DNA from 2 places in the Lacimonas salitolerans genome. Region 2 is predicted to be linked to the other one. Evidence: riboswitches for the same ligand, from Rfam matches in the RefSeq annotation. Region 2 holds a riboswitch; the other holds the start of a gene.
The links. Region 2 has a riboswitch for thiamine pyrophosphate ahead of thiM (hydroxyethylthiazole kinase). Riboswitches for the same ligand answer to the same signal wherever they lie in the genome.
Positions count from the first base shown of each region.

Region 1: another riboswitch for thiamine pyrophosphate. It lies ahead of ACFTOW_RS05745 (3-oxoacyl-ACP reductase); the one in region 2 lies ahead of thiM (hydroxyethylthiazole kinase).

Region 1 covers NZ_JBHUDD010000041.1:64,731-79,635, reverse strand. Annotated here, with positions in the region: gene ACFTOW_RS05815 (EamA family transporter) at 1-889, opposite strand, end outside; gene ACFTOW_RS05810 (fatty acid desaturase) at 911-1,840, opposite strand; gene ACFTOW_RS05805 (helix-turn-helix transcriptional regulator) at 1,948-2,808, shown strand; gene ACFTOW_RS05800 (GatB/YqeY domain-containing protein) at 2,842-3,303, opposite strand; gene carA (glutamine-hydrolyzing carbamoyl-phosphate synthase small subunit) at 3,443-4,600, shown strand; gene ACFTOW_RS05790 (glycosyltransferase) at 4,698-6,626, shown strand; gene ACFTOW_RS05785 (GntR family transcriptional regulator) at 6,567-7,220, opposite strand; gene ACFTOW_RS05780 (pyrimidine 5'-nucleotidase) at 7,322-7,966, shown strand; gene ACFTOW_RS05775 (hypothetical protein) at 8,059-8,277, shown strand; gene ACFTOW_RS05770 (UbiH/UbiF family hydroxylase) at 8,358-9,560, shown strand; gene ACFTOW_RS05765 (aminotransferase class V-fold PLP-dependent enzyme) at 9,668-10,795, opposite strand; gene ACFTOW_RS05760 (Lrp/AsnC family transcriptional regulator) at 10,932-11,387, opposite strand; gene ACFTOW_RS05755 (Lrp/AsnC family transcriptional regulator) at 11,384-11,839, opposite strand; gene ilvC (ketol-acid reductoisomerase) at 11,972-12,994, shown strand; TPP riboswitch at 13,088-13,184, shown strand; gene ACFTOW_RS05745 (3-oxoacyl-ACP reductase) at 13,310-14,071, shown strand; gene folP (dihydropteroate synthase) at 14,202-14,905, opposite strand, start outside.
Region 2 covers NZ_JBHUDD010000143.1:479-15,383, reverse strand. Annotated here, with positions in the region: gene ACFTOW_RS15470 (sensor histidine kinase) at 1-115, opposite strand, end outside; gene ACFTOW_RS15465 (DUF4118 domain-containing protein) at 42-1,151, opposite strand; partial or broken gene ACFTOW_RS15460 (hypothetical protein) at 1,319-1,438, opposite strand; tRNA gene ACFTOW_RS15455 (tRNA-Lys) at 1,842-1,917, opposite strand; gene dapF (diaminopimelate epimerase) at 2,024-2,842, shown strand; gene mtaB (tRNA (N(6)-L-threonylcarbamoyladenosine(37)-C(2))-methylthiotransferase MtaB) at 2,839-4,098, shown strand; gene ACFTOW_RS15440 (FMN-binding negative transcriptional regulator) at 4,177-4,785, shown strand; gene ACFTOW_RS15435 (glutathione S-transferase) at 4,849-5,457, shown strand; gene petA (ubiquinol-cytochrome c reductase iron-sulfur subunit) at 5,733-6,293, shown strand; gene petB (cytochrome b) at 6,306-7,628, shown strand; gene ACFTOW_RS15420 (cytochrome c1) at 7,645-8,433, shown strand; gene ACFTOW_RS15415 (thiamine ABC transporter ATP-binding protein) at 8,488-9,183, opposite strand; gene ACFTOW_RS15410 (ABC transporter permease family protein) at 9,170-10,741, opposite strand; gene thiB (thiamine ABC transporter substrate binding subunit) at 10,717-11,697, opposite strand; TPP riboswitch at 11,743-11,840, opposite strand; TPP riboswitch at 11,906-12,002, shown strand; gene thiM (hydroxyethylthiazole kinase) at 12,043-12,831, shown strand; gene thiE (thiamine phosphate synthase) at 12,828-13,433, shown strand; gene thiD (bifunctional hydroxymethylpyrimidine kinase/phosphomethylpyrimidine kinase) at 13,430-14,230, shown strand; gene ACFTOW_RS15385 (CPBP family intramembrane glutamic endopeptidase) at 14,231-14,905, opposite strand, start outside.

The DNA of each region.
Region 1 (14,905 bases), on a different contig from region 2:
TCAGGGCCAGAACGCTTCCGGTGACCAGCGCGATGCCGGCGGCCTCTTTCACGGTCAGCCGCTCGCCAAAGACCAGCGTTGACACGATCAGCGAAAACACCAGCTCGACCTGCCCTACCGCGTTCACATAGGCCGCATTTTGCAAGGTGAAGGCGGTAAACCAGCACAGGCTGCCCGCCATCGACGACAGCCCGATCCACTTGGCCACCCTGTGCGCCGCCAGCACCCGGCCCACCTGCCCCGGCTCGCGCCACAGCAGCCAGACCCCCAGCGCCAGCATCTGCGCGGTGGCGACCACTGCCAGAGTCACCAGCGCGCGCAGGCCCGGGTCGTCGCTGGCCAGTTCCAGCGATGCGCCGCGATAGGTCACCCCCGACACCGCGAACAGCACACCCGACAGCAGGCCCAGCCCGGCGGCGCGGTTCATCACCCGCTTACGCCAGTTGCCGTCGATCTCGGGCATGTCCGACAGCACCAGGACACCGGCCAATCCCAGCAGGATCGCCATCAGCGCGCCGAAACTCACCCCCTCGCCCAGCACGATCAGGCCCACGGCGGCGGTCTGCACCACTTCGGTTTTCTTGAAGGTGATGCCGACCGCGAAATTGCGCCGCTTGAACAGGGCCACGACACAGACCGTCGCCAGGATCTGCGCCAGCCCGCCGATCATCGCATATACCCAGAACGCCACCGACAGCGCGGGCATCGCCTGTGCGCTGGCCCAGAGGTAGAGCGGCAGCAGCAACAGAACCAGCGGCGCGGAATAGATGAAGCGCGCAAACGTCGCCCCCGCCGCCGTCAGCGCGACAGCCGACAGTTGCTTTTGCAGCATGAAGCGCACCGTCTGAAAAGCTGCGGCGCAGAATGTGATCCAGACCCAGGGTTCCATGCGCGCCCTTGTGCCCCGGATCTACCCCCTGCGCCAGAGGGGGTGTGGCACCGGATCCTTGGCGCGAAACAGGTAGGCCGCGATGACCTGCGCGTAAGAGCGATACAGATAAGCCTGATTGCGCCGCAGATAATGCGCCCGGTGTCGACGATACAGCGCAGGCAGCTTGTACCAAGGCACGCGCGGATGCATGTGATGCACCACGTGCAGGTTGTTGTTCAGAAACAGCCACGCCAGCGGGCCGCGATCCTCGATGATGACGGTGCGGGCGCGGGCACGGTCATGGGCGCGATGTTCCAGAAAAGTGCGGATCTTCAGCAGTGACAGCGCCGCATAGCTGGCCAGCAGAAACGCCCAGACCGGCATTTGCCCCACACTCAGAACCCAGCCCAGCACCAGCGCCACCGCCGGAATATGCCACAGCCAGGCCGCCAGAACCCCCGGCGCCCCCGCGCGGATCAGCCGCCAGTCGCCCGCCATGAACATCACCTGCCCGATGGCGGGCCCCAGCACCATCCGCCCCAGTAAGGTGTTGTTGGCGCGCAAAAGCCCCCGCTGCCATCCGCGCAGCCGGGCCCAGACCACCGGATCGAGAAAGTTGGTTTCGGGATCATCATAGGGGTCGGTCAGGATCTCGTCATGGTGATGCGCCAGATGCGTGTCGCGGAACCGCCCGTAAGGGATCAGCAGCGACAGCGCGGGAAACACCGCCGCCGTATTCAGCCACGCCGCCCGGAACGGATGACCATGCAGCGCCTCGTGGCACAGCGATGAATGCAGCGCCGCCGCCAGCGTGACCAAAACAATCCCGCCGGGCAGCCACCAGCCCGCCACCCATGTGGTGCCAGCCGCCCAAGCCCCGTAGCACAGCACCAGCAGCGCCAGCGTGGGCCATTCCACCCGGTCTGCATGGCGCAGCCCGACCCGTTCAACGCGCGTCGCGTCGTTCATGTAATCCCTTCCGGTTTTTGCCTTTACAAAGGGTTACGCGGTGCGCCGGGTATCTGGCAGTCCGAAAATGATTAACAAATCCGTCTATTGGTGATAACTATCACCATATGACCGAGAAAATCGACAAGCGCCTGCGCGCCACGCAGTTCCGCAGCCGCCTGACCCAGGGCATGGCACGCATCGACATGACCCAAAGCGCACTGGCCCGCGCCATCGGGGTCGATCGCTCGACAGTGTCGCAACTGCTCAAGGGCACAGGCGCGCGGCTGCCCAATGCGCAGGTGGTGGGGGAATGCGCCAGCGCGCTGGGGGTCTCGGCCGATTGGCTGCTGTCGCTGTCGGACCGCCCCGAAAGTGCCGCGGACCTGCTCGCCAATTCGCTGACCCTGACCGAGGCGCCGCGCGCTTTGGTGGACGAGCAGATATTTGCATGGCACCGCGAGGCTGCGGGCTACAAGATCCGGCACGTGCCCGCGGGATTGCCCGACATGCTGAAAACCCGCGCCGTGCTGGAATGGGAATACAGCCCCCATCTGGGCCGCACCACGGAACAGGCCATCGGTGCCTCCGAGGACCGGTTGACCTGGATGCGCGGGGCGCATTCCGACTATGAGATCGCCCTGCCCCTGTTCGAGATCGACAGCTTCGCCCGCGCCGAGGGGTATTACCGCGGTCTGGGCGCCCAAGCCCGCCGCGATCAGATCGACCGCATCTTGGCTTTGTACGATCAGTTCTATCCGCGGCTGCGCCTGTACCTGTTCGATGCGCGGCGGCTGTACTCGGCGCCGATCACCGTTTTTGGCCCGCTTCTGGCGGTGCTTTATGTCGGGCGCAACTATCTGGCCTTTCGCGATTCAACCCGGGTGCAGGCCTTTGTGCTGCATTTCGACCAGCTGGTGCGCGAGGCCACGATCAGCGCCCGCGACCTGCCCGCCCACCTGCAAGATCTGCGCGCGCAGATCAACTGAAGCCGCGGATGATCCGCCCGGCTGAATGCAAGGTCACGTGCTCAGCCGGTCCTTGACCATCGGGCCGACGCGGCCGAAATCCATCTGGCCGGTATACTTGGCCTTCAGCGCGCCCATCACCTTGCCCATGTCGCGGATCGACTCGGCGCCCAGATCCGCGATGGCCGTATCGATGGCTTTTGCCACTTCGGCATCGGTCAACTGCCGGGGCAGGAATTCCTCGATCACGGCGATCTCGGCGCGCTCGCTTTCGGCCAGATCCAGCCGCCCGCCTTCTTCGTAGGCCCGCACGCTTTCCTGACGCTGCTTGGCCATCTTGCCAAGGATCGCCAGCACCTCGGCATCGCCCACGCCGCCCTCTTCGCCGTCGCCGCGCGCGGCGATCTCGCGATCCTTGATGGCGGCATTGATCAGTCGCAGGGTCGACAGGCGATCCGCCGCCTTGTCCCGCATCGCCTGTTTCAGCGCCGTGCTGATCCGGTCTTTCATATCCATTTTGCGTCGCGTCCCTTGGGTTTGACCTCAGGCATGCCAGATAGGGGTAAACGCACCCGCTGACAACCGCGCTTGGCCCTTGACCCCAATGGGCCATGGGCCTACCACCCACTCAATTTGGCCGCCCGGAGGATTCCCAATGACCACGTCACCCCGCCCCACTGCCTGCCTTGCCCTGGCGGATGGCACGCTGTTCTACGGGCGCGGATTTGGCGCGACTGGGCAGACGCAGGCCGAACTGTGTTTCAACACCGCGATGACCGGCTATCAGGAAATCATGACCGACCCGTCCTATGCCGGGCAGATCGTGACCTTCACCTTTCCGCATATCGGCAATGTGGGCGTGAACCCCGATGACGATGAAACCGCCGATCCGGTGGCCGCCGGCATGGTGGTGAAATGGGATCCGACCCACCCCAGCAACTGGCGCGCGGCGGAACCGCTGGGCGACTGGCTGGCCCGGCGCGGGCGCATCGCCATCGGTGGCGTCGACACCCGCCGCCTGACCCGCGCGATCCGGCAGCAGGGCGCGCCGCATGTCGCGCTGGAACACAACCCCGACGGTAATTTCGACGTCGAAAAGCTGGTCGCCCGCGCCCGCGCCTTTCCCGGGCTCGAAGGGCTGGATCTGGCAAAGGATGTCACCTGCGCGCAATCCTATCGCTGGAACGAGATGCGGTGGGCCTGGCCCCAAGGCTATGCGCCGCAGACCGAGGCGAAATACAAGGTTGTCGCCGTGGATTACGGGGCCAAGCGCAACATCCTGCGCTGTCTGGCCAGTGCGGGCTGCGATGTGACCGTGCTGCCGGCAAGTGCCACCGCTGACGAGGTGCTGGCCCATGCGCCCGATGGCGTGTTCCTGTCCAACGGCCCCGGCGATCCGGCGGCCACCGGGGCCTATGCTGTGCCGATGATCCGCGACGTGCTTGACCGCACCGATCTGCCGGTTTTCGGCATCTGCCTTGGCCACCAGATGCTGGCGCTGGCGCTGGGGGCGCGCACGATCAAGATGAATCACGGCCACCACGGTGCCAACCATCCCGTCAAGGACATGGAAACCGGCAAGGTGGAAATCACCAGCATGAACCACGGTTTCGCGGTGGACAGCCAGACCCTGCCCGAGGGCGTGCGCGAAACCCATGTGTCGCTGTTCGACGGCAGCAATTGCGGGCTGCGTCTGGCCGATCGCCCGGTATTCTCGGTGCAATACCATCCCGAGGCCAGCCCCGGCCCGCAGGACAGCTTTTACCTGTTTGAACGGTTTGCCGCGTCGATGCAGGCGCGCAAGCCGGTCTGAAGCTTTCAACCGGCGCGATCCGGTTTGAAATACACCCGAATTAACCGAAGTTTAACGCTCTCTCTCTAGCCCTGTCGGCAGGGCAAGGAGAGAGCGGGTGACAGAGCTCGATCAGAAAGTCTTTGATCAGGAACCAGCGGTGCCCGTCGGGGCGCGCAGCCTGGCCGAGCATCTGCGGCTGCGCGGGCTTGTGTCATCGGTCGTGCTGCTGACCGCACAGGGTGCGCAGCGCCAACAGGATGCCACCCTGCCCGAGGTGCTGCTGACCGAAGGTGCCATTGACCCTGACACGCTGCTGGCAGCGCAAGCCGACTGGCTGGGCGTGCCGCTTTATGATCCCGCGTTGCACCGTGCGGATGCGGATGCGCTGGCGCATATTGGCACGCAAACCTGTCTGAAACACGCCATCCTGCCGGTGCGCGATACCACGGGTCGGTGTTTGCTGGCAGTAGCGCGCCCGGATCGCTTGGCGCAGATCCGCGCTGACCTGCCCGCGCCATGGGCCGACGCTCCCATTGTGCTGGGAACCGAGGTTGCCTTGCAGGGCTGCGTTGCCGACCTTGCCCGCCCGGCCCTGACCGCCGCCGCTGCCGCCCGTGTGCCTATGGCGGAAAGCTGTCGCAGTTGGGGGCATGCAGGCAAAAGGCGCATCGTGCTGACGCTGCTGGCGCTGGCGCTCTGCGCAGCGTTGATGATCGTCTTTCCGGTGCAGGCCTTTACCCTGCTCGTGCTGTGGGCCAGCTTCACCCTGCTGGTGGCTGCACTTCACAAAACCGCCGCCGTGCTGGCATTTGTCACCCGCCCGCACCAACCGCAACCGCCGATCCCCCCGCCGGACCGGACCTTGCCGCGCGTCTCGGTCCTCGTGCCACTGTATCGCGAACGTCATGTTGCCACCGTTCTGGTCGAACGGCTGTCGCGGCTGACCTATCCCAAGGCGCTGCTGGACGTTGTGCTGGTGCTGGAAGAAACCGACGCCCTGACCCGCGAGGTGCTGGAGCGCAGCATTCTGCCCCGCTGGATGCGGGTGATCGTCGTGCCCGATGGCCAGCCCCGCACGAAACCGCGTGCGATGAACTATGCGCTGGATTTCTGCCAAGGCGACATCATCGGGATATGGGATGCCGAGGATGCCCCCGCCCCCGACCAGATCGACCGCGTCGCGGCCCGGTTTGCCACCGCGCCCGAGGATGTGGTCTGCCTGCAGGGCGTGCTGGATTACTACAACCCGCGCCAGACCTGGATCGCGCGCTGTTTCACCATCGAATACGCCACCTGGTTCCGCGTCATGCTGCCCGGTATGGCGCAGCTCGGCTTTGCCATTCCGCTGGGCGGCACCACGCTGTTTTTCCGTCGTGACGCCCTGGAACGCCTGGGCGGCTGGGACGCCCATAACGTGACCGAAGATGCCGATCTGGGCTTTCGCCTTGCGCGCCACGGCTACCGCACCGAGATGATCGCCACCACCACCGGCGAAGAGGCGAATTGCCACCTCTGGCCCTGGGTCAAGCAACGCTCGCGCTGGCTCAAGGGGTACATGGTGACATGGATGGTGCACATGCGCCGCCCGCGCCTGCTGCAACGACAGATGGGGTGGTGGAAATTCCTTGGCATGCAGACCCATTTCATCACGGCGCTGTCGCAATTCCTGCTGGCGCCGCTGTTGTGGTCGTTCTGGCTGATCCCGCTGGGTTTCACACATCCCCTGGAACAGGTGCTGAGCCGCGATCTGTTGCTGGGCATGGGCAAGCTGTTTCTGGCGGTCGAGGTGCTGACGATGGCGGCAGCGCTTTATGCCGTGCGCGGACCCGGACACCGGCACCTCATCCCGTGGGTGCCGGTCTTGCACCTGTATTTCCCGCTGGGCTGCATCGCCGCCTACAAGGCGCTGTGGGAACTGGTGGCCACGCCATTCTACTGGGACAAGACCGAGCATGGCCTGTCCCTGCCCTTGCGGCCGCACGAACTATTCCACCCGCCTGATCGCCCCGGAATCCAGCTTGAGCCGGGTCACGAACGCCCGTGATATATGATCCTTGAGCGCCTGATAGGCGGTCTGCTCGTCCCTGTTGGCGATCGCCGTCACGATGGCGTCATGCTCTTCGATCGTGTCATGCCCGCGCCCCTCTGCTGCGATCGAGGTTGTCGCCATCAGCGCCATCGATCGGTGCACCAGGTCCAGTTGCTGCACCAGATAGCGGTTGTGACTGGCCAGATGGATCTGCTTGTGAAAGCGGCGGTTGGCGCGGCTCAAGGCCGAGGGTTTGTTGATCAGCGCACGGTCATCCTCGACCAGGTCGCGCAGCACGCGGATCTCCTCCTCGGTGGCGTGGCGGGCGGCAAGACGCGCGGCCAAACCTTCAAGCTCGGCGCGCACCACGTAAAGCTCGGACAGTTGGTTGTGATCCAGCGACGCGACGATCAGCGACCGGCCATCCCGCGTCAGCAGCGATTGGGTTTCCAACCGTTGCAGCGCCTCGCGGATCGGCGTGCGCGACACGCCGAACCTGTCGGCCAGCTCGCTTTCGACCAGCCGGTCACCGGGCCGGTAGACACCACTGTCTATCGCCTCAAGTATCAGACTATAGGCATCTTTCTGAACAGGCTTCGGGTCGGACATGCGGCGCTCCTTGGGTCAACCGCGCAAGATTAGCCCTGACTGGCCCGCGCAATCAAGCCACCGATCTTGTGCGCGGCGCGCCGCCGCAGTATCACCGCAACATGCCACGCGATGATTTCACCCATGTGCAGTCCTGGGTCTTTGATCTGGACAACACGCTGTACCCGCCGCAGGCGCGCCTGTTCGACCAGATCGAGGTGCGGATGACGCAATATGTGATGGACACGCTGGGCGTGGACCATGCCCATGCCAACCATCTGCGCGACCACTACTGGCGGACCCATGGCACCACGCTGGCCGGGCTGATGCGCGAACATGACATCGATCCGCACCCCTATCTGATTGCGGTGCATGACATCGACATGACCCATATCGACCCCGATCCCGACCTGGCCGCGCGGATCACCCGCCTGCCGGGGCGGCGGATCGTCTACACCAACGGCAGCGCGCCCTATGCCGAACGGGTGCTGGACCGGCGCGGGCTTTCGGGGCTGTTCGATGCGATCTATGGCGTTGAAAATGCAGGATTTCTGCCCAAACCCGAGCGCAAGGCATTCGAGACGATCTTTGCACAGGATGGCCTGACACCCGCGACCTCCGCGATGTTCGAGGATGATCCCCGCAACCTCGCCGCCCCGCATGACATGGGCATGCGCACCGTTCACGTGGCCCCCGATCCGCATCGGGCCGATCACATCCACCACCATACCGACGATCTGGCGGGATTTCTGGCGCGCCTGCTGTAGCGCCCGCACCGGACCGACTGCGGCAATCCGCTCCTTTCATTCGGCATCGCGGCTGTTAACAGGTGCAGGATTTGAATTGAAGGACGCCCAGAATGACCTCTTCCCAGACCACCGACCACACCACCAATACCACGAACGACCAGCAGGCAGACGAGAATGCGCTGGCGCGCAAGATCCTTCTAGGCGTTGTCGTGGCGCTGATTGCATGGGGGCTGGCCATCGCACAATGGGGCGTGCCGGGCCTGTATATTCCGGCGCTGGCGATGGTCCCGGTGATCTATATCGTCCTGCTTGTGATCAGCCGGGCGTGACAGACCCGGGCGGGACAGGATGCCGCTTGGAAACCTGCCACCGGTCGGCATAAGTTACAGTCGACAGGAGGCAACAGGCCATGACCCACTCAAATGTCGACATTCTTGTATCCGGCGGCGGTGTCGCCGGACTGACCGCCGCAGCCGTGTTCGGCACCGCGGGCTTTTCGGTGATCTGCGTCGATCCCACCCCCCCGGTGACCGAACGTGACGCCGACGGCAGCGATCTGCGCACCACCGCGTTCCTGCAACCCGCACAGGCCCTGCTGGAGCGTGCGGGGCTGTGGGATCGGCTGGCACCACATGCCGCCGATCTGCAGGTCATGCGCATCGTTGATGCGGGCGGGCCGCAACCGGCGGCGCGGCTGTCCAAGGATTTCAACGCCTCGGACATCTCGGACAAGCCGTTTGGCTGGAACCTGCCCAACTGGTTGCTGCGGCGCGAGATGGTGGCACGGCTGGATGAGCTGCCGAATGTCGAGTTTCGCGCCGGGACCGGCACAAAATCTGTGTTCACACGCGAAGGCGAGGCACGTGTCGGCCTGTCGGATGCCACCCAGGTGCGCTGCCGTCTGGTGATCGCCGCCGATGGCCGCGACAGCCCGGTGCGGCAAGCCGTCGGCGTGGACGTGCAGACGATCCGCTATGGGCAAAAGGCGCTGGCCTTTGCTGTCACGCACCCGGTTCCGCATGACAACATCTCGACCGAGATCCATCGCTCGGGCGGGCCATTCACGCTGGTGCCGCTGCCCGACTGGCAGGGCATGCCCAGTTCCGCCATCGTCTGGATGGAGGAAGGGCCCGAGGCGCTGCGCCTGTCTCGTCTGCCCCAGGAGGACTTCGAGGCGGCGATGAACGAACGGTCATGCCTGCTGTACGGTCCACTGACGCTGGCCTCGCGGCGCACGGTCTGGCCGATCATCAGCCAGATCGCCGACCGGATGTACGCCGAGCGCGTCGCACTGGTGGCCGAGGCCGCACATGTGGTGCCGCCGATCGGGGCGCAGGGGCTGAACATGAGCCTTGGCGACATGCGCGTGCTGCTGGAACTGGCCGAGGCTGCGCCCGACCGTCTGGGCGATGCGCAGATGCTGCAGACCTACCACCGGCGGCGGCATTGGGAAGTGCAGGCCCGGCTGCGCGGTATCGACATGCTCAACCGCGCGTCGATGGTTTCAGCCCAGCCGCTGCGCGATCTGCGGATGACAGGGCTGAACGCGATCTACTCGCTGGCACCGGTGCGCCGCACGATGATGCAACTGGGGCTTGGTGCGCGCGGGTGAACCGAGGGATTGCGCGCATTTCATGCGCGCCGGGTAAAGGGGGCGCTGCCCCCTCTTGGCCCCTTGGGCCAATTCACCCCCGGGATATTTTTAGAGAGAGGAAACGATCAGAGAACCTTATCCGTGACCTTCTTGAGCCGGTCCAGAGCGGCAGGCACGTCGTAGAGCTTGTCCAGGCCGAACAGCCCAAGTCGGAAGGTCATGAAGCCCTCGGGCTCGTCGCATTGCAGCGGCACGCCCGCGGCGATCTGCATGCCTTGCGCGGCGAATTTCTTGCCGTTCTGAATGTCGGGATCGGTGGTGTAACTGACCACAACGCCCGGTGCGCCAAACCCTTGTTCTGCCACGGATTTCACGCCCTTTTCAGCCAGCAGTGCGCGCACGCCGTCGCCAAGCGCCCATTGGGCGTCGCGCAGTTTGTCGAAACCATAGTCGCGGGTTTCCAGCATCGTGTCGCGAAAGGCGCGCAGGGCGTCTGTGGGCATGGTGGCGTGATAGGCATGGCCGCCATTCTCATAGGTTTCCATGATCGCGCGCCATTTTCTGAGGTCCACGGCGAAGCTGTCAGAATCGGTTTTTTCCAACCTTTCCAGTGCCTTGCCGGACATCATTACCAAGCCACATGAAGGCGAGGCCGACCACCCCTTTTGCGGAGCCGAGATCAGCACGTCGACGCCCGTGGCCTTCATGTCGACCCAGGCGCAGCCGGAGGCGATGCAATCAAGCACCATCAGCGCGCCCACGTCATGGGCGGCTTGCGACAGACACGATATATAGTCGTCAGGCAGGATCAGACCGGCCGAAGTCTCTACATGTGGGGCGAAAACCACGTCGGGCTGGGCGTCGTGGATGGCGGCGACAACCTCGTCTATCGGTGCGGGGGCAAAGGGCGCCTGCGGGCCGTTTCCGATCTGCCGCGCCTTGTAGACGGTTGTTTTTTCAGTAAATTTTCCCGCATCGAAAATCTGGTTCCAGCGAAAGCTGAACCAGCCGTTGCGCACCACCAGCGCGTGGGCGTCGCGGCCGAACTGGCGGGCCACCGCCTCCATCGCGTAGGTGCCGCCGCCGGGCACCAGCGCCACGCCATCGGCGTTGTACACCTCTTTCAGCATGTCTGAGATGTCGCGCATAACCTGTTGAAAAGACGCCGACATATGGTTCAGAGAGCGGTCGGTAAAGACCACGGAATATTCCAGCAGCCCATCGGGATCGACGGTGTTCAGCAATGCGGTCATGGCGGCGCCTTTCGTTTCAGTCACCCTTTGCTAGCGCCGCGCGGGGCCAAAAGCAAAGCCTTCCTTGACCGCCAGACCCCGCCGTGTGATCCGCATGCACGAACCATGCATATCCCATGCGCATCGCGCGCCCCTGTCAGATCGGGCCGGGGCGGCGCTCTTCGGACAAAAGCACGTTCGCCTCGACGTTCCCGACCCCCGGCAGGGTCATGATGCGGCGGCGCAGCACGCGTTCGAAATCGGCGATGTCGCGGGCCACCACGCGCAGGCGGTAGTCATACATGCCCAGCACGTGTTCGACGGTCTGCACCTCGGGGATGGCGGTGACGGCGCGTTCGAAATCCTCGAGGCTGACGCGCCCTTTGGTGGCCAGCCTGACCCCCAGGAACACCGTCACGCCGAACCCCAGCGCGGCATGGTCCAGATCGACGCGGGGGGCGCGGAACACACCGGCATCCCGCAGCCGTTTCATCCGCCGCCACGTGGCGGGCTGCGACAGGCCAAGTGCGCGCCCAAGCGCCCCCGCCGATTGCCCGGCATCGTCGATCAGCGCGCGGATCATGCGGCGGTCGGTGTCATCCAGATCGGTCACAGCGGCAGCGCCTCGTCCGATTTCAGCAGGGCGACATGCATCAGCGCCTCGATATCGGCGATATGCGGCAGGGTCAGGATGCGCTGGCGATAGACCTGCTGATAATGCGGGATGTCGCGGGCAATGACCGACAGACGGGCATCGACCACGCCAAGGAATGTCTGGATCTCGATCACCTCGGGCACCTGGCGCGCGGCGGCCAGAAACTCGTCAAAGGCGCGCGCCTGCGTCTTGTCGAGGGTCAGGCGCAGGCTGACCTCGACCTCATACCCCAGCGCGCGCCAGTTCACCCGCCCGCGCAACCCGCGCAGCACGCCCGCGCCGCGCATCCGGTCCAGCCGCCGGGTCAGCGTGCTGGGCGTGACCCCGGCCCGTTCGGCCAGATCGGCGGCGGGCAGGTCGGGCGCGGCCTGATACTGGCGCAGGATGCGTCGGTCGGCATCGTCGAGCATGAATTTTCCGTATTCTGCATGATCGGTGAATTGATACTCCTCCAAATGCCGAAATTCTGCGCAGAACGCAAACATATTTGCGGCATTGTGGCTAATCTGCCCGGCAATCAAACCGCAAAGAAGGACAGACCCATGCGCGTTTACTATGACCGTGATTGTGACATCAACCTGATCAAGGACAAGAAGGTGGCGATTCTGGGCTATGGCTCTCAGGGGCACGCCCATGCGCTGAACCTGCGCGACAGCGGCGCCAAGAACCTTGTCGTCGCCCTGCGCGAAGGCAGCCCGTCGGCCAAGAAGGCCGAAGCCGAAGGCCTGAAGGTCATGGGCATCGCCGAGGCTGCCGCCTGGTGCGACCTGATCATGTTCACCATGCCCGACGAATTGCAGGCCGAGACCTACCGCAAATACGTGCATGACAACCTGCGCGAAGGCAGCGCCATCGCGTTCGCCCACGGTCTGAACGTGCATTTCGGCCTGATCGAACCCAAGCCCGGCGTCGATGTCATCATGATGGCCCCCAAGGGACCCGGCCACACCGTGCGCGGCGAATACACCAAGGGCGGCGGCGTGCCCTGCCTTGTGGCGGTGGAGAACGACGCCACCGGCAAGGCGCTGGAAATCGGCCTGTCCTATTGCGCCGGCATCGGCGGTGGGCGCTCGGGCATCATCGAGACCAACTTCCGCCAGGAATGCGAAACCGACCTGTTCGGCGAGCAGGCGGTTCTGTGCGGCGGTCTGGTGGAGCTGATCCGCATGGGCTTCGAGACGCTGGTCGAGGCCGGGTACGAGCCGGAAATGGCCTATTTCGAATGTCTGCACGAGGTCAAGCTGATCGTCGACCTGATCTATGAAGGCGGCATCGCCAACATGAACTACTCGATCAGCAACACCGCCGAGTATGGCGAATATGTCTCTGGCCCGCGCATCCTGCCCTATGACGAGACGAAGGCGCGGATGAAGGCGGTTCTGACCGACATCCAGACCGGCAAGTTCGTGCGCGACTTCATGCAGGAGAATGCCGTGGGTCAGCCCTCGTTCAAGGCGACCCGCCGTCTGAACGACGAACACCAGATCGAACAGGTCGGTGCAAAGCTGCGCGCGATGATGCCGTGGATTTCCGCGGGCAAGATGGTGGACCGCGAAAAGAACTGATCCCGACGGGATCGGCGACTCGGGGCGGGCCTGCGGGTCCGCCCTTTTTCGTGGCGCGGTGCTTGACGCCGCCCCCGCCCCGGCCCATCGTGGCGGCTGCAACAGGGGCGTCCGCGGATACGCGGGCTGAGACGAACCCTTGGAACCTGAACCGGATCATGCCGGCGTAGGAAGTTGCGATGCGCCCTTTGCCGATGTGCGGGGCCTCGTTTCCTCGCGCGGCGGGGGGCGTTGTTTTCCTTCCGTCATCGCGTCGCGGCCCCTGAGTGCAGGGCGTCCCTGTTGCCCGAACCTTTGAATATACAGGGAAAGACCATGAAACAGATTGCAGATCAGACCGTTCTTGTCACCGGCGCGGGGCGTGGCCTTGGGGCGGCCATCGCGCGCGCCTTTGCCCGGCAGGGCGCGCGGGTGGCGGTGAACTATCGCCACAGTCAGGACGCGGCAGAGGCGCTGTGCGCCGAGATCGGCCCGCGCGCGCAGGCGTTTCAGGCGGATGTGACCGACCGCGCGGCCGTGGCGGCGATGGTGGCACAGATCACCGAGGCCATGGGTGCGCCCGATGTGCTGGTGCATAACGCGTTGGCCGATTTCCAGTTCAACGGCGATGCGCGCAAGGGGCTGGAGACGCTGGACTGGGCCGATATGGCCGCACAGGCGCAGGTGTCGGTAGGGGGCGCGCTGAACCTGATCGCCGCCGCGCGCCCGCATTTTGCGGCATCCGGGTTTGGCCGGGTGATCACCATCGGCACCAATCTGGTGCAGAACCCGGTTGTGCCCTATCACGATTACACTGCCGCCAAGGCCGCGCTGATGGCGCTGACCCGCACCGCGTCGCGCGACCTGGGTCCGCTGGGGGTGACGGTGAACATGGTGGCGGGCGGGCTGCTGCGCACCACCGATGCCAGTGCCGCGACGCCCGAGGCGGTGTTCGACCTGATCGCGGGGCAGACGCCGCTGGGCCATGTGACCACGCCTGCGGAGATGGCCGATGCGGTGCTGTTCTTCGCCTCGCCCTGGGCGCGGGCGGTCACCGGGCAGACGCTGATCGTGGATGGCGGGCTGGTCTGCGGCTGACGGGGGCACCTGGCGCGGCCATTGTTCCGGTGAGGGCCTGAGCAGGCCGCGCCACATCCACCGAAGTGCCCCGCTGAGTGGTGGCGGGGGTCGTCCTTCATCTTGCCCGTAAACTCCGGGGGAGTCGCCTTCAGGCGACGGGGGCAGCGCCCCCCTGCACCGCCTGCCACAAGGCCAGCGCCGAGACGGTGGCGCGCACGTCATGCACGCGGCACATCTGCACCCCCTGCGCCACGCCCGCCAGCGCCACGGCGACCGAGCCGGGCATGCGGTCTGCCGGTTCGGGCGCGCAGCCAATCGTGGCGATGAATCGCTTGCGCGAGGCGCCCAGCAGGATCGCGCAGCCCAGCCCGTGAAACAGGCTGATCCGGTTGAGCAGCGCCAGGTTGTGATCGGCGGTCTTGCCAAAGCCGATGCCGGGGTCGACCACGATGCGCCCGCGCGGGATACCCAGCGCCATCAGGGCCTGCACGCGGTCCTGCAGGAAATCGAAAACGTCCAGCACCACGTCGTCATAGCTTGGATTCTTCTGCATCGTGGCGGGATCGCCCTGTGCGTGCATCACGCAGACCGGCAGGGCATGGCTGGCGCAGAACGGGGCCAGTCCGGGGTCGAAGGTAAAGCCTGCCACATCATTCACCAGGTTTGCGCCGGCCTGCACCGCCGCCTGCGCCACGGTCGTCTTGCGGGTGTCGATCGAGATCGGTGTGGGGCCTGCGGCGCGCAGGGCGGCGATCACCGGGGTGACGCGCGCGATTTCCGCGTCGGCGGGCACAGTTTCTGCCCCCGGTCGGGTGGATTCGCCGCCCACGTCGATGATGTCGGCCCCGTCGG
Region 2 (14,905 bases):
CCACCTCCATGTCGCGCATGTCGGTCTCGAGCTTCAGCCGCTCATGGGCAAGGGAAGCCTGATCGATCAGGCTTTCGGCCAGCGCCGCACGATCCGCCGGAATCCGGGGGGCCACGGAAGCCCAGAACCGCCAGCGTCCCGAGCGACGTTTTCAGCGGGCGGAACTGCCATTTGCTTGCGGTCAGCGTGCTGGTCCCCAACCCGGCATCTTCGCCATGCTCCATCGCCCATTCAGCGGCTGCACGACCTGTGGGGCTCAGCTTCGGCTTCGTTTGACCATAGGGGGTAATCGTCACGCCGTCGCCCGACTGGTGCAGCACGATGGTCTGCACGGCCAGCAGCGTCCGCAACTCATCGCGGATCAGATGCGCGGTCTCTTCGGTGGTGCTGGCGGCCCCGAGGCGCGTGGCAAATCGGGCAAGACCGGCATTGTCGCGCGCGCTGCGCATGGCAAGGGCCGCAGCCGCCCGCGCGCGCGCCGCAAGCTGCCCGGTGATGATCGCCACGATCACCAGCAACACGGCGGTGATGACATTGGCCGGGCCGTAGATGATGAAGGTGTAAAAGGGCGGCAGGAAGAAGAAGTTATAAGCAATCCCGGCTGCGATGGCGGCGACCAGACCGGCGCGAAACCCGTAAAGGCTGGCGCTGTAGATCACCGGCAAAAGATACAGCAAGTCGATCGGCCCGCGCCCGATCCAGCCCTGCGCCAGAAAGGCCGCAAGCGTCAGCGCCGCGACCGATCCGATCCCGACCGCGTCGCCTTTCCACGTACCGTCCGGCAACCAGCGTCGCCAGTCGCGCCCGCGCGATGTTTCGTCAAACGGGATCACGTGGATCGCAACGCCCGTTGTCTTGTCCAATATGTCCTGCACGATCCCGTCGCGCTGTTTCAGCCATCCGCCGCGTCCGCGCGACTTGCCAAGGGCAAGCTGCGTGGCGCGCACCTCCTTGCACTGGGCCAGCATCGCCTCCTGCACGGACGTGGCCGGGACCGATTGCAAGGTAGCGCCCAGCGAGGCGGCAAGTGACAGGTTGCGCGCAAGCTGGGTGTTTTCGGCATCGCTGAACCGTGCGGCAGCCGGGGTTTCGACATACAGCGCGACGAGCGGTGCCTTGAGCGCATCCGAGAGCCTTTTGGCCGCCCGCACGACCTGCTCGCCCCCGGCAGCCTCCGAGATGGCGACAAGGATGCGCTGCCCCCGGCATAGCCGCCTTCCTTGCCGGTGACGCTTTGATGTTCCTGAATGCGCGCGCCGACATATTGCGCGGCATGGCGCAGGGCGAGTTCGCGCAGGGCCAGCAGGTTGCCCTTGGAAAAGAAGTGATCGAGCGCGTGGCGTGCCTGATCGGGGACATAGACCTTGCCGTCGCCAAGCCGCTTGATCAGGTCTTCGGGCGGCAGGTCGATCAGTTCGATCTCGGCATTCTCGAACACCTTGTCGGGTGCATATCGGCACTTACTTTCCAACGGACAGCGGGAAACCAGCGTTCACGCCATGAGGCAACCTGCGAAGGAACGTCGCAAGCCGTTTTCCTGACGGCTGCCTCATCACGCAAAAAGCCGGTGCCGTTCGAAGAGGTCGTCATGTCAAAACGGAAGAACCGGAGTGTGGCAGCGGTTGGCCTTGCCACCCTTGCCATCAAAGTCGCGTCAAACTGGGCACGGTTCGACCCCGCGTGACCTGACAGCGCCCTGCACCGACAAGCGTGGGGCATTTGCACGGGTTGTTGGCAAGCGACTCTTCGCAGTAGCTGATGATATGCCTGTCGCCTCAAAAACAAACTTAGCTGCGCGAGGATTACGCGCGGCTTACGTACATGTTTTTACTTAAGAACAGTGGTGAGCCGTGCAGGATTCGAACCTGCGACCCACTGATTAAAAGTCAGTTGCTCTACCAACTGAGCTAACGGCCCACTAGGCGGGCTACTTAGAAAGAGCGTGGTGCAGGGTCAACCCCGAAAACGTGGTTTTCGTCCTGATCTCTGGATTCATTCCCGGACGGGGCGTATATGCCGCCCCATGAACACACGCGCGACCCAGATTCCCTTTATGAAGATGCACGGGCTTGGCAACGATTTCGTCGTTGTGGACGAGCGCGGGCGCGCGCCCATGGTCGATGCCGCTCTGGCGGTTGCGATGGCCGACCGGCATCGGGGCGTGGGGTTTGACCAGTTGGCGGTTATGCGGGGCAGCGAAGCCGCCGATGTGCGTCTGGTGTTCTACAATGCCGATGGCTCGTTCTCGGCGGCCTGTGGCAATGCCACGCGCTGCATCGCGCGGTATGTGATGGGCGAAACCGGGCAGGATTCGGTGCGCCTCCAGACCGATCACGGCATTCTGGCGGCGCGCGATGCGGGGGGTGGCCTGACGGCGGTGAACATGGGTCACGCGCGCACCGACTGGCATGCGATCCCGCTGGCTCAAGAATGTGACACGCTGCACCTGCCGATTGACGGCACGCCCACGGCCACCTCGATGGGCAACCCGCATTGCAGCTTTTTCGTCACGGATGCCGAGGCAGTGGAGCTTGCCGTGCAGGGACCGCAGATCGAGCATCATCCGCTGTTCCCGCAACGCACCAACGTGCAGTTCGTCCATGTCGCAGGCAAGGACACCCTGCGGATGCGGGTGTGGGAGCGCGGCGCAGGCATCACGCTGGCCTCGGGGTCGTCATCCTGCGCGGTGGCGCATGCGGCCTGGCGGCGCGGGCTGGTGGGGCGCGACGTGACCCTGCGGCTGGATGGCGGCGAGATCGGCATACGCATCGCCGAGGATGGCATCTGGATGACCGGCCCCACGGCGCATGTGTTCGATGGCGTCTGGCGGGTCGCATCATGACCGCGCCCAAATTCACCACGCTGGGCTGTCGGTTGAACGCCTATGAGACCGAGGCGATGAAGGATCTGGCCGCGCAGGCGGGCCTGGGCGATGCGGTTGTGGTCAACACCTGTGCCGTGACGGCCGAGGCCGTGCGCAAGGCCCGGCAGGAGATCCGCAAGCTGCGGCGCGACAACCCGGGCGCGCGCATCATCGTGACCGGCTGCGCCGCGCAGACCGAACCCGAGACATTTGCCGCGATGGACGAAGTCGATCATGTGATCGGCAACACCGAAAAGATGCAGGCAGGGACATGGGCGCGGCTGGCCCCCGATTTCGTGGGCGAGACCGAGCGCGTGCAGGTCAACGACATCATGTCGGTGACGGAAACGGCAGGTCATCTGATCGACGGCTTCGGCACGCGCAGCCGCGCCTATGTGCAGGTCCAGAACGGCTGCGATCATCGCTGCACCTTCTGCATCATCCCCTATGGCCGGGGCAATTCGCGCAGCGTTCCGGCGGGCGTGGTGGTGGATCAGATCAGGCGGCTGGTCGACAAGGGCTTTAACGAGGTCGTGCTGACCGGTGTGGACCTGACAAGCTGGGGGGCCGATCTGCCGGGCGGGCCGCGTCTGGGCGATCTGGTGATGCGCATCCTGCGCCTGGTGCCCGATCTGCCGCGCCTGCGGATCAGTTCGATCGATTCGATCGAGGCGGATGACAACCTGATGCTGGCCATCGCGACCGAGCCGCGCCTGATGCCGCACCTGCATCTGTCGCTGCAGCATGGAGATGACCTGATCCTCAAGCGGATGAAGCGGCGGCATCTGCGCGACGATGCGATCCGGTTCTGCGAGGAGGCGCGGCGGCTGCGCCCCGACATGACCTTTGGCGCGGATATCATCGCCGGGTTTCCGACCGAGACGCAGGCGCATTTCGACAACTCGCTGCGGCTGGTGGCCGAGTGTGACCTGACGTGGCTGCACGTGTTTCCCTATTCCGCGCGCCCCGGCACGCCTGCGGCGAAAATCCCCAACCGGGTGGATGGTCCGACGATCAAGGCGCGCGCCGCCGCGTTGCGGGCCGCCGGTGACGCGCAGGTGGCCCGGCATCTGGCGGGTCAGCAGGGGCAGACCCACAGGGTGCTGATGGAAAACCCGCGCATGGGCCGGACCGAGCAGTTTACCGAAGTGACGTTCGCCAGCGACCGCCCCGAGGGGCAGATCGTGACAGCCACGATCACCGGCTCCAGCGGCGGGCAATTGACGGCACTGTAGTGGACTGGCGGGAATTGTCGGCTTTGGCTCTGTCCCAACGGGCCATGGCAAGGTAGCCAGCCGGAAAAAGGAGCACAGATGCACCCCAATCCCGCCTTTCGCAAGATGCCTGCCGACCGCAACCTGGCCTTTGCCCGAGCGCAGGGATTCGGGATGCTCGCCGTCTCGACGCCCGGGGCACCTCTGATCAGCCATATTCCTTTCCTGCTGAACGAGGCGGGCAGCGAGGCGGGGTTTCACCTTGTCCGTTCGAACCCGATCTGCCGGTTGGCGGATGAGGAGTTGCCCGCGCGGTTGGCGGTGCAGGGGGCGCACGGTTATGTCTCGCCCGACTGGTACGGGATGGGCGATCAGGTGCCGACGTGGAATTACGTTGCCGTCCATCTGATCGGGCAGGTCGAGCAACTGCCGCAAGAGGCGCTGCGCCCGATGCTGGACGATCTGTCCGAGTGGTTCGAATCCGGGCTGGACCCCAAGCCGCGTTGGCGCGCCGACAAGATGCCAGACGACCTGATGGATCGGATGATGCGGCAGATCGTGCCGTTCCGCCTGCGGATCGAAGAGGTGCAGGGCACGTGGAAGCTGGGCCAGAACAAGCCCGAGGCCGCCCGGCTGGGCGCAGCCGAGGGGCTGCAGGGGCGCGACCCGGCGCTGGCGGCGCTGATGCGCGACCCGCCGGAAGCCTGAGCCATTGCATCGCGGCCCAAGCTGGCTAGGCTGCGCGGCAGACATTGGAACAGGATTCCCGCCATGAAGCTCATTACCTCTCCGGCCTCGCCCTATGCCCGCAAGGTGCGCGTGCTGATCCACGAGGCCGGTCTGACCGACGACATTCAGGAAATGCAGGTCAAGACCACGCCCATGGCCACAGCGCCCGAGGTGGCCGCCGCCAACCCGCTGGGCAAGATCCCCGCGCTGATCCGCGATACCGGGCCTGCGATCTATGACAGCCGGGTGATCTGTCGCTACCTGGACGACCGGGGGCAGGCGGGGCTGTATCCGCAGGCACGCCTTTGGGAGGTCCTGACGCTTGAGGCGACGGCCGAGGGCATTCTGGATGCGGCCATCGGCATCGTTTATGAACGCCGGTTCCGCCCCGAGCACATGCAGTTGGTCGATTGGCACGATGCGCAATGGGCCAAGGTGACCCGCGCGCTGGATACGCTGGGCAAGATGTGGATGAGCCATCTGAGCGGTCCGCTGGACATGGGGCAGGTCGGCGTGGGCTGCGCACTGGGCTATCTGGATTTTCGCCATGACGACCGCGAATGGCGCAAGGGACGCGGGGCGCTGGATGACTGGTACGCCGCATTCGCCACGCGCGAGTCGATGCAGGCAACCGAACCGCGCGACACTTAGGGCCGTTTTGTGGGCCTCATCCCGGCCCGCCTGCGGCAATCTATCCCTTGAGGTGGACGCAGCTGACCCTAAACCATGATACAGGCGACGCAAGATTGCCTTTTCGACCGGTATGCGCCGAAGTTCGGCGGATAAGTCGCGCAGGAAGTTCAACTGCGCTGGAATGTCCGCTGGACTGCACCGGCAAGCACCGTTAGAAACGCGCTCGGAATTGGCTGCAATCGGAGCGGCCGTACTCGTATTGGCCGGTTACGGCTGAAGAAGGAGATAACCTCGTGTCCCACGCAGAAGATCACGAAGGCACCCGCAGAGATTTCCTCTACTACGCCACGGCTGGCGCAGGTGTCGTTGCCACGGGTGCGGCCGTCTGGCCGCTGGTCAACCAGATGAACCCCTCGGCCGATGTTCAGGCGCTTGCCTCGATCCGGGTCGATGTGTCCGGCGTGTCCGAAGGCTCGCAGCTGTCGGTCAAGTTTCTGGGCAAGCCGGTCTTTATCCGCCGCCGCACGGCAGAAGAGATCGAAGCCGCCCGCGCCGTGTCGCTGGACGAGCTGCCCGATCCTCTGTCGCAGAATCCCAACAAGCCCAACACCGATGCCAGCGATGCCAACCGCGCGATGGACGAAAACGGCGAGTGGCTGGTGATGATCGGGGTGTGCACCCACCTCGGCTGCGTGCCGATCGGTAATGGCGCAGGTGACTTTTCCGGATGGTTCTGCCCGTGTCACGGGTCGCACTATGACGAGGCCGGCCGGATCCGCCGTGGCCCCGCTCCGCGTAACCTCGATATACCGGTCGCCGAATTCATCGACGACACGACGATACAACTGGGATAAGGAAACGCGCATATGTCCGGAATTCCGCACGATCACTACGAGCCGAAGACAGGGGGCGAAAAGTGGCTGCACAGCCGTTTGCCCGTCGTCGGCCTGCTGTACGACACTGTCATGATCCCCACACCCAAGAACCTGAACTGGATGTGGATCTGGGGCATTGTCCTGACCTTCTGCCTGGCGTTGCAGATCATCACCGGGATCATCCTGGCGATGCATTACACGCCGCATGTCGATCACGCCTTCGCGTCGGTCGAGCACATCATGCGCAACGTGAACGGCGGGCACATGATCCGCTATCTGCACCAGAACGGGTCGATGCTGTTCTTTGCTGCCGTGTATCTACACATCTTCCGCGGTCTTTACTATGGCTCCTACAAGGCCCCGCGCGAAGTGACCTGGATCATCGGCATGCTGATCTACCTGCTGATGATGGGCACGGCCTTCATGGGCTACGTTCTGCCCTGGGGTCAGATGTCGTTCTGGGGTGCCACGGTGATCACCGGCCTGTTCGGCGCGATCCCCTTTATCGGCTCGGGAATCGAAACCTGGCTGCTGGGCGGCCCGGCGGTGGACAATGCCACGCTGAACCGCTTTTTCAGCCTGCATTACCTGCTGCCCTTCGTCATCTCGGCGCTGGTTGCGGTGCATATCTGGGCCTTCCACACCACCGGCAACAACAACCCCACCGGGGTCGAGGTGCGCCGCGGGTCGAAGGAAGAGGCCGAGCGTGACACGCTGCCCTTCTGGCCCTACTTCGTGATCAAGGACCTGTTCGCCCTGGCGATCATCCTGGCCGTGTTCTTTGCCATCGTCGGCTTCATGCCGAACTACCTGGGCCACCCCGATAACTACATCGAGGCCAACCCGCTGGTGACGCCCTCGCACATCGTGCCCGAATGGTACTTCCTGCCGTTCTACGCGATCCTGCGCGCCTTTACCTCGGATGTCTGGATCGTGATGTTCGCAAGCTGGATCACCGGTGGCATCATCGACGCCAAGTTCTTTGGCGTGCTGGCGATGTTCGGTGCCATCGCGGTGATGGCCCTCGCCCCATGGCTGGACACCAGCCGCGTGCGTTCGGGCCGGTATCGCCCGATGTTCAAGTGGTGGTTCTGGATCCTCGTGGTCGATTTCATGGTCCTGATGTGGCTGGGTGCAATGCCTGCGGAAGAACCCTATGCCACGTTCTCTCTGATCGCTTCGGCCTATTGGTTCGCGTATTTCCTGATCATCCTGCCGCTGCTGGGTGTGATCGAAAAGCCGCTGCCTGCACCGGCCACGATCGAGGATGACTTCAAAGCCCATTACGGGCCTGCCGAGACCCCGGCGGAATAAGAAAGGACCAATGGAAATGCTGAAGCAACTCGCGATTTCCGCAGCGGTAGCCCTGGCTCTTTCGGCCGGGGCGGCCACAGCGGCCGGCGAAGACGGAATTGTGGAGACTTTCGATTTCTCCTTCAAAGGTCCGTTTGGCCGGTTCGATCAGGCCCAACTGCAACGCGGGCTCAAGGTCTATACCGAGGTCTGCGCCGCCTGCCACGGGTTGGAGTATGTCCCGCTGCGCACCTTGGGTGACGAGGGCGGACCGGGATTCTCGGAAGATCAGGTGCGCGCCTATGCGGGCCAGTTCGAGGTCTTTGACGAAGAACTCGACGATTTTCGTCCTGCCGTGCCGACCGATCACTTTCCGGGATCGAACCTGGAAACCGCCCCTGACCTCAGCGTGATGGCCAAGGCGCGGGCGGGTTTCCACGGGCCCTACGGTCTGGGGATCAACCAGCTTGTCAACGGCATCGGCGGCCCGGAATACATCGCATCGCTGCTGCTGGGCTATACCGGCGAGGAAAAGGAAGAGGCAGGCACGCTCTACTATGAGAACACTGCCTACCCTGGCCGGTGGATCGCCATGGCACCGCCGATGGACGATGGCTGGGTCGATTTCGACGATGGCGCGGACAACTCGCTGCGCGAGATGTCCAAGGATGTGTCGGCGTTCCTGATGTGGACAGCCGAGCCGAAGATGATGGCGCGCAAGCAGTCGGGCTTTGTGGCCGTGCTGTTCCTGACGGTGCTGTCGGTCCTGCTGTACCTGACCAACAAGCGCATCTGGGCGCCGGTCAAGGGCAAGAAGAACGCCTGATCCATCGGGTCCAAGACATGGAAAAACCCCGCGCATGACGCGGGGTTTTTTCGTTCAGACGCCCAGATAGGCGCGCAGCCCCGGTGGCGGGTTGTCCAGCAGGGCGGTTGTGTCTGCGGGTGGGGCCGCCCGGCCTTCATCGACAAGGATGGTCCGGGGGCACAGGCGGCGGGCATCCCCGGGCGCGTGGCTGACCATCAGAAGGGTGGCGCCGGTCTCGTCCAACAGATCCGCCACCAGATCCAGCATCTCGGACTTCAGGGCAGGCCCCAGCGCGGCAAAGGGTTCATCCAGTGCGATCAGGGGCTTGCGCTGCACCAGAACCCGCGCCAGCGCGGCGCGCCCCTGCTGCCCACCCGACAGCTGCGCAGGCAGGCGTGCGCCCATGCCGGGCAGGCCGACGCGGGACAGGGCAGTGTCCACCGTCGCGCGGTGATCGGCTGTCAGGCGCAGAGCGGGGCGGATGCCCAACCCGACATTCTGCGCAACGGTCAGGTGCGGAAACAGGTTGTTGTCCTGAAACAGCATGGCGATCGGGCGCGCGGCGGGCGGTGCGTCCGTGATGTCGGTATCGGCCCAAAGGATGCGTCCCGATGTCAGGGGCAGGAACCCGGCCAGCGCGCCAAGCAGCGTGGATTTGCCGCCACCGCTGGGGCCGATGATGGCGACGCGGGCGCCTGCGGGCACAGTGAAATCCGCACGCAGGTCAAAGTCACCCTGCCGGATATGCACGCCTTCAAGTCGCAGCATGGTCGCGCCCTCCGCGGTCGAACAGCCAGAACAGCCCGAGGCTGAGGATCAGCAGCACCAGCCCCGCACCCGCGGCATGATCCATCCGGTAGGCCCCCATCAACCGCAAGATCTGCAGCGGGAGAGTGGCCGTGTCGGGATCGGCAAAAAGCGCGATCACCCCCAGATCGCCCATGGCCAGCGCCGCCGCCAGCCCGGCGGCAAAGCCCAGAACGGGCCGCAGACGGGGCCAGATCAGCCAGCGCAACCGCGCCGCCCCACGCATCCCCAGCGATGTGGCCAGCCGGCCATGGGTCGCCTCGACCTCGCGCAGTCGGGGTAGGATCACCCGCAGGGCAAAGGGCAGCGCCATGGCCGCATTGACCAGCGCGGTGACGGGCAGGGCCAGCCGGGCCGGATCGGCAAAGGGATGGACCATCAGAAACAGCCCCGTGCCGATCACCAGCGGCGAGATCGCCAGCCCCAGCAGGCCGAATCCTTCGATCCAGCGGTGACGCAGGGCCAGCAGGGCCAGCGCCATCGCCATCATGATGCACAGCGCGGTTGCGACCAGCGCCACGCCCAGCGACACCGCCGCCGCCTGCCAGACCTGCGCGGGCAGGGTCAGCACGCCCACCGCCCCGCGCCACACGATCGCGGCCAGCGGGGTCAGCAGGAACGCCGCGGCCAGTGCGATCAACCCGGCGTCCTGCGTGCGCAGCAGGGGTGTCTCGGCCTCCCACCGGCGCTGGGGACGGTCCAGCCCGCCGCCAAAGCCCGTCACGTCGCCCGCGCGCAAGGCCAGCATTGCCGCCCCCATCACCAGCGCCAGTTGCAGCGCCGCCAGCACCGCCGCGCGGCCAAGGTCGAAATCAAAGCGGAACGCCTGATAGATCGCCAGTTCCAGCGTGGTGGCGCGCGGACCGCCACCCAGTGTCAGCGCGACCGCGAAGCTGGACAGGCACAGCGCAAAGACGATCAGCGCGGCGCCGGGCAGGACGCTGCGCAGCATGGGCCGTTCCAGCACCCGCAGCACGGTGGCGGGCGGCATGCCAAGGCTGGCGGCCAGCCGGAACCGCTCGGCCGGGATGGCCTGCCAACCTTGCAGGATCATCCGGGTGGCCAGCGGCAGGTTGAAGAACACATGCGCCAGCACCACGCCATGCAGGCCATAGATCTGTATCTGTGGCAGGCCCAGCCACGCCAGAAGGTCATTCGCCACGCCGCCGCGCCCGAACACCGCCAACAGGCCCAGAACCGCCACGATCACCGGCAGGATGAAGGGAGCGCCCAGAAGGGTGATCAGCGCCCCGCGCCCCGGGAACCGCCGCCGGGCCAGCGCACGCCCTACCGGCACCGCCAGCGCGACCGAGATCAGCGCGGACAGCACCGCCTGCACCACGGTGAACCGCAGCGCGGCCAGATCGGCGGCCCCCGGCCAGCCTGCCCCGCCCGCGCGCGCCAGCACCGCCGCCAGCGGGGCCAGCAACAACGCGCACAGCATCAGCCCGGCCAGCCAGCCGGGCCAGAGCGGCAAAGCGGGCCGCGCAGGGATCACCGTGTCAGCGCGGCCTGCCATTCGGCAATCGCGTCATCGCGCAGGGCGCGGGCCTGTTCCGGGTCCAGCAGCAGCGCCTTTCCGGGGGTGATCAGGGTGTCGAACCCGTCGGGCAGGCCGCCCTCGGGTGTCACCGCCGGATACATCCAGTTGGTTGTCGGGATCACCGACTGGAACGCATCGGTCAGCATGAATTGCAAAAACTGATCGGCCAGATCGGGGTGATCCGTGCCCGCCAGCTTCGCCGCGACCTCGACCTGCATGTAATGGCCTTCGCTGAAGGGGATGGCGCGTTTGCTGGCGTCATCCTCGGCAATCAGGTGATAGGCAGGCGAAGTGGTGTAGGACAGCACCATGTCGGCCTCGCCCTCCAGAAACAGGCCGTAAGCCTCGGACCAGCCGGGGGTCACGGTGACGATATTGTCGGCCATCCCTTCCCAGATCTCGCCCGCCTGATCGCCATAGGCGGCCTTGACCCACATCAGCAGGCCCAGACCGGGGGTCGAACTGCGCGGGTCCTGGATGACGATGCTGGTGCCGCTTTCGCCAAGGGCGCGGAAATCGGTCGGGGCCTCCACCTCCGCGCCCGCGACAAAGGCGAAATAGCCCCAGTCGAAAGGCAGGAACATGTCATCCTGCCACGCCACGGGCAGGTCGAAATCCGCCTGCACGCCATGCGGGGCGAACAGCCCGGTGTCGCGCGCGGCGGCGGTCAGGTTGGTGTCCAGCCCCAGCACGATATCGGCCTGCGTGCGCGCGCCTTCCAGACGCAGCCGCGCCAGCAGGGCGGCCCCGTCGCCAGCGCCCACGAATTGCAGCGTGCAGGCGCAGGTCTCTTCGAACGCCTCCTTGATCTGCGGTCCCGGGCCCCAGTCGGACACGAAACTGTCGTAGGTATAGATCGTCAGAACGGGCGAGTCCTGGGCCACCGCCTGGGTGGCGGCCAACAGGCCCGTGGCAAGGAACAGGTGACGCATCGCATCCTCCATCTGCTGCGACGGGCGGGGGGGCGAGTGAATTGGAGGATGATCCAAAACCTTCCCTCCGCCGGTCTTAACCGGATCAGGTTCAACGGGTTCGCATCTGCATCTCAGCCACAAGGGCACCCCGAGGTGTCTGCGACGCTATCGCCACCGGAACGCAGGTGCAAGGGCTGGCGGCGGGCGCGGGAATCGGGTTATGACAACGGTACGACAGGGGCGTTCCGCGCAGGCGGGGCTGAGAAGCACCCTTTGAACCTGAACCAGATCATGCTGGCGGAGGAAGTCGCGGTTGCCCCCTGATCCGGGGCGCGGTCGGCCCTTCGCGACGAAAGGACGACAATGACCGACTGGGGCACCCACCTGAGAACGATGCGGGCCAACGCGCCCTTGGTGCAGAACATCACCAATTTTGTGGCGATGAACGTGATGGCCAACGTGATGCTGGCCGCGGGCGCGTCACCCGCGATGGTGCATGACGCCGGTGAGGCGGGCGAGTTCGCGGGCATCGCGCAGGCGCTGACGTTGAATATCGGCACGCTCAGCCCCGACTGGCTGCGCGGGATGGAGGCGGCGGCGCAGGTCGCCCACGATCGTGGCAGCCCTTGGGTGCTGGACCCGGTGGCAGTGGGCGCCACGGCGATGCGGCGCGATGCGGGCGCGCGGCTGCTGGCGCTGAAACCCTCCGTGATCCGGGGCAATGCGTCGGAAATCCTGGCGCTGGCGGGCACGGCGGCAGCGGGCAAGGGGGCCGATGCCGCCGACAGCGTGGACGCCGCAGAAGGGGCCGCGCGCGATCTGGCGCGGCTGACGGGCGGTGTGGTCGCGGTGACCGGGGCGCAGGATTTCGTGACTGATGGCGCGCGGGCGTTTCGTGTGGGCAACGGCCACCCGATGATGCCGCGCATCACCGTGATGGGCTGCTCGCTGACCGGCATCGTGGCGGCCTTTGCCGTGGGGCAGGACACGCTGCGTGCCACGGTTGGCGCGCTGGCCTATTACGGTTTGGCGGGCGAGCGCGCGGGCGTGCAGGCGCAGGGGCCGGGCAGCTTTCAGGTGGCCTTTCTGGATGCGCTGCATGCCCTGACGCCCGAGGATGTCAGCGCAGGTGCACAGGTGATGCAGGCATGAGCATCGGCATCTACTTTGTAACTCCCGATGGCTGCGACGATGCGCTGGTGTGCGCGGCGCTGGCCGGTGGCGCGGGTCTGATCCAGTTGCGCGACAAGACCGCGACCGAGGCCGAGATGGTGGCGCAGGCGCGTCGATTGCTGCCGCTGTGCCGCGCGGCGGGCGTGCCGTTGATCGTGAATGACCGGCTGGAGGTGGCCTTGGCCAGCGGGGCCGACGGGCTGCACATGGGGCAGGGGGATGGCGATCCGGCGCAGGCGCGCGCCGCACTTGGGCCGGACCGGCATCTGGGGCTGTCGATCGAAACACAGGCGCAGCTTGCCGCGATGCCCAAGGGCGCGATCAGCCTGATCGGGGTCGGCCCGGTGCGTGCGACGGCCACGAAACCCGACCATGCCACCCCGCTGGGGCTGGACGGTCTGGCGCAGGTGGTGGCACACAGCCCAATTCCTGCGGTGGCCATCGGCGGCGTCGGGCTGGCGGATATCCCGGCGATCAGGGCCGCAGGCTGTGCAGGCGTGGCGGTGGTGTCGGCCATCTCCGGGGCCGATGATCCGCAGGCCGCAACCCGCGATCTGGTCAACGCATGGAGGCACGCATGATCCCCAACATCTTGTCTATCGCCGGGTCGGACCCGTCGGGCGGCGCGGGCATTCAGGCCGACATCAAGGCGATCAGCGCCAATGGCGGTTATGCCATGGCCGCGATCACCGCGCTGACGGTGCAGAACACGCGCGGTGTGCGCGGCGCGCAACTGATCCCGCCCGCCTTCGTCGCGGAACAGATCGGCGCAGTGTTTGATGATATCCGCGTCGATGCGGTCAAGATCGGGATGCTGGGCAGCGCCGAGATTGCGCGCGCGGTGGCCGATGCTCTGCGCGGGCGCGACGTGCCCGTCGTGCTGGACCCGGTGATGGTAGCCAAGGGTGGCGACCGTCTGCTGGCGGCGGATGCAGTGGCGGTGCTGCGCGATGTGCTGCTGCCGATGGCGGCGGTGATCACCCCCAACCTGCCCGAGGCCGCCGACCTGCTGGATCTGCCCGAGGCTGAAACCCGCGCCCAGATGCTGGATCAGGCGCAGGCGCTGCTGGCGCTGGGGCCGGGGGCCGTGATGCTGAAAGGCGGGCATCTGCCGGGGGATGACAGCCCCGATCTGTTGATGACCGCCGACGGGGCCGGATGGCTGGACAGCCCGCGCATCGCCACGGCCAACACCCATGGCACCGGCTGCACGCTCTCCTCGGCACTGGCCACGCAGCTTTCGATCACCGGCGATCCGATGGCGGCGGCGCGGGTGGCCAAGGCCTATGTCCAGGCGGCGATTGCGGCGGCGGACGGGTTGCAGGTTGGCGGCGGTCACGGGCCGGTCGATCATTTCCACGCGATGCGGGCGGGCTGACTAGCGCCGCAGGGCAATCCTTGCGGCCAGCCAACTGCACAGCAAAACGCCCGCGTCGATGGCGATCAGCGCGCGCATCTGGGCGGGGTCGGCCAGATCGACCTCGATCAGATACAGCGCCAGCGCGCCCAGATCCTCTTGCGCCGATACCAGCAGGAAGGCGCTGGCGTTGTTGACGAAATGCAAAACGATGGCCGGCGCCAGCGTGCCGCTGCGCGCGGTCAGGTCGGCGGCGGCGATGCCGAACAGCGTGGCCGACAGCATCAGCCAGATCGCATTGCTCCCCAGCGACGGGTCATTGTGCAGCAGCCCAAACAGCACCGAAGGCGCGACCATCCACGCCGCCGGATGCGAAAACCGCGCAGCCAGCTGTTGCAGAAGGTAGCCGCGAAAGAACACTTCTTCTGCGGTGACCTGAACCGCCACGGCCACCAGCGCCATGGGCAGCAGCATCGCCCATGGGACGAACGCCAGACCAGGGCGCAGGTCGGACATGTCCCACGGCGGCAGCAGCCACAGCACGATGCCCAGCAGCAGCACAGCCACCATAACCCGCACCCCCTGCAAAATGGCCAGCGTGGGATGGCCCAGCAGCGTGACGGGGCGGCGGTTGTGCAGCAGGTCGGCGCAGACAAGGGTGGCAATCAGGAAAAAGCCAAAGCCGAACAGGATGAA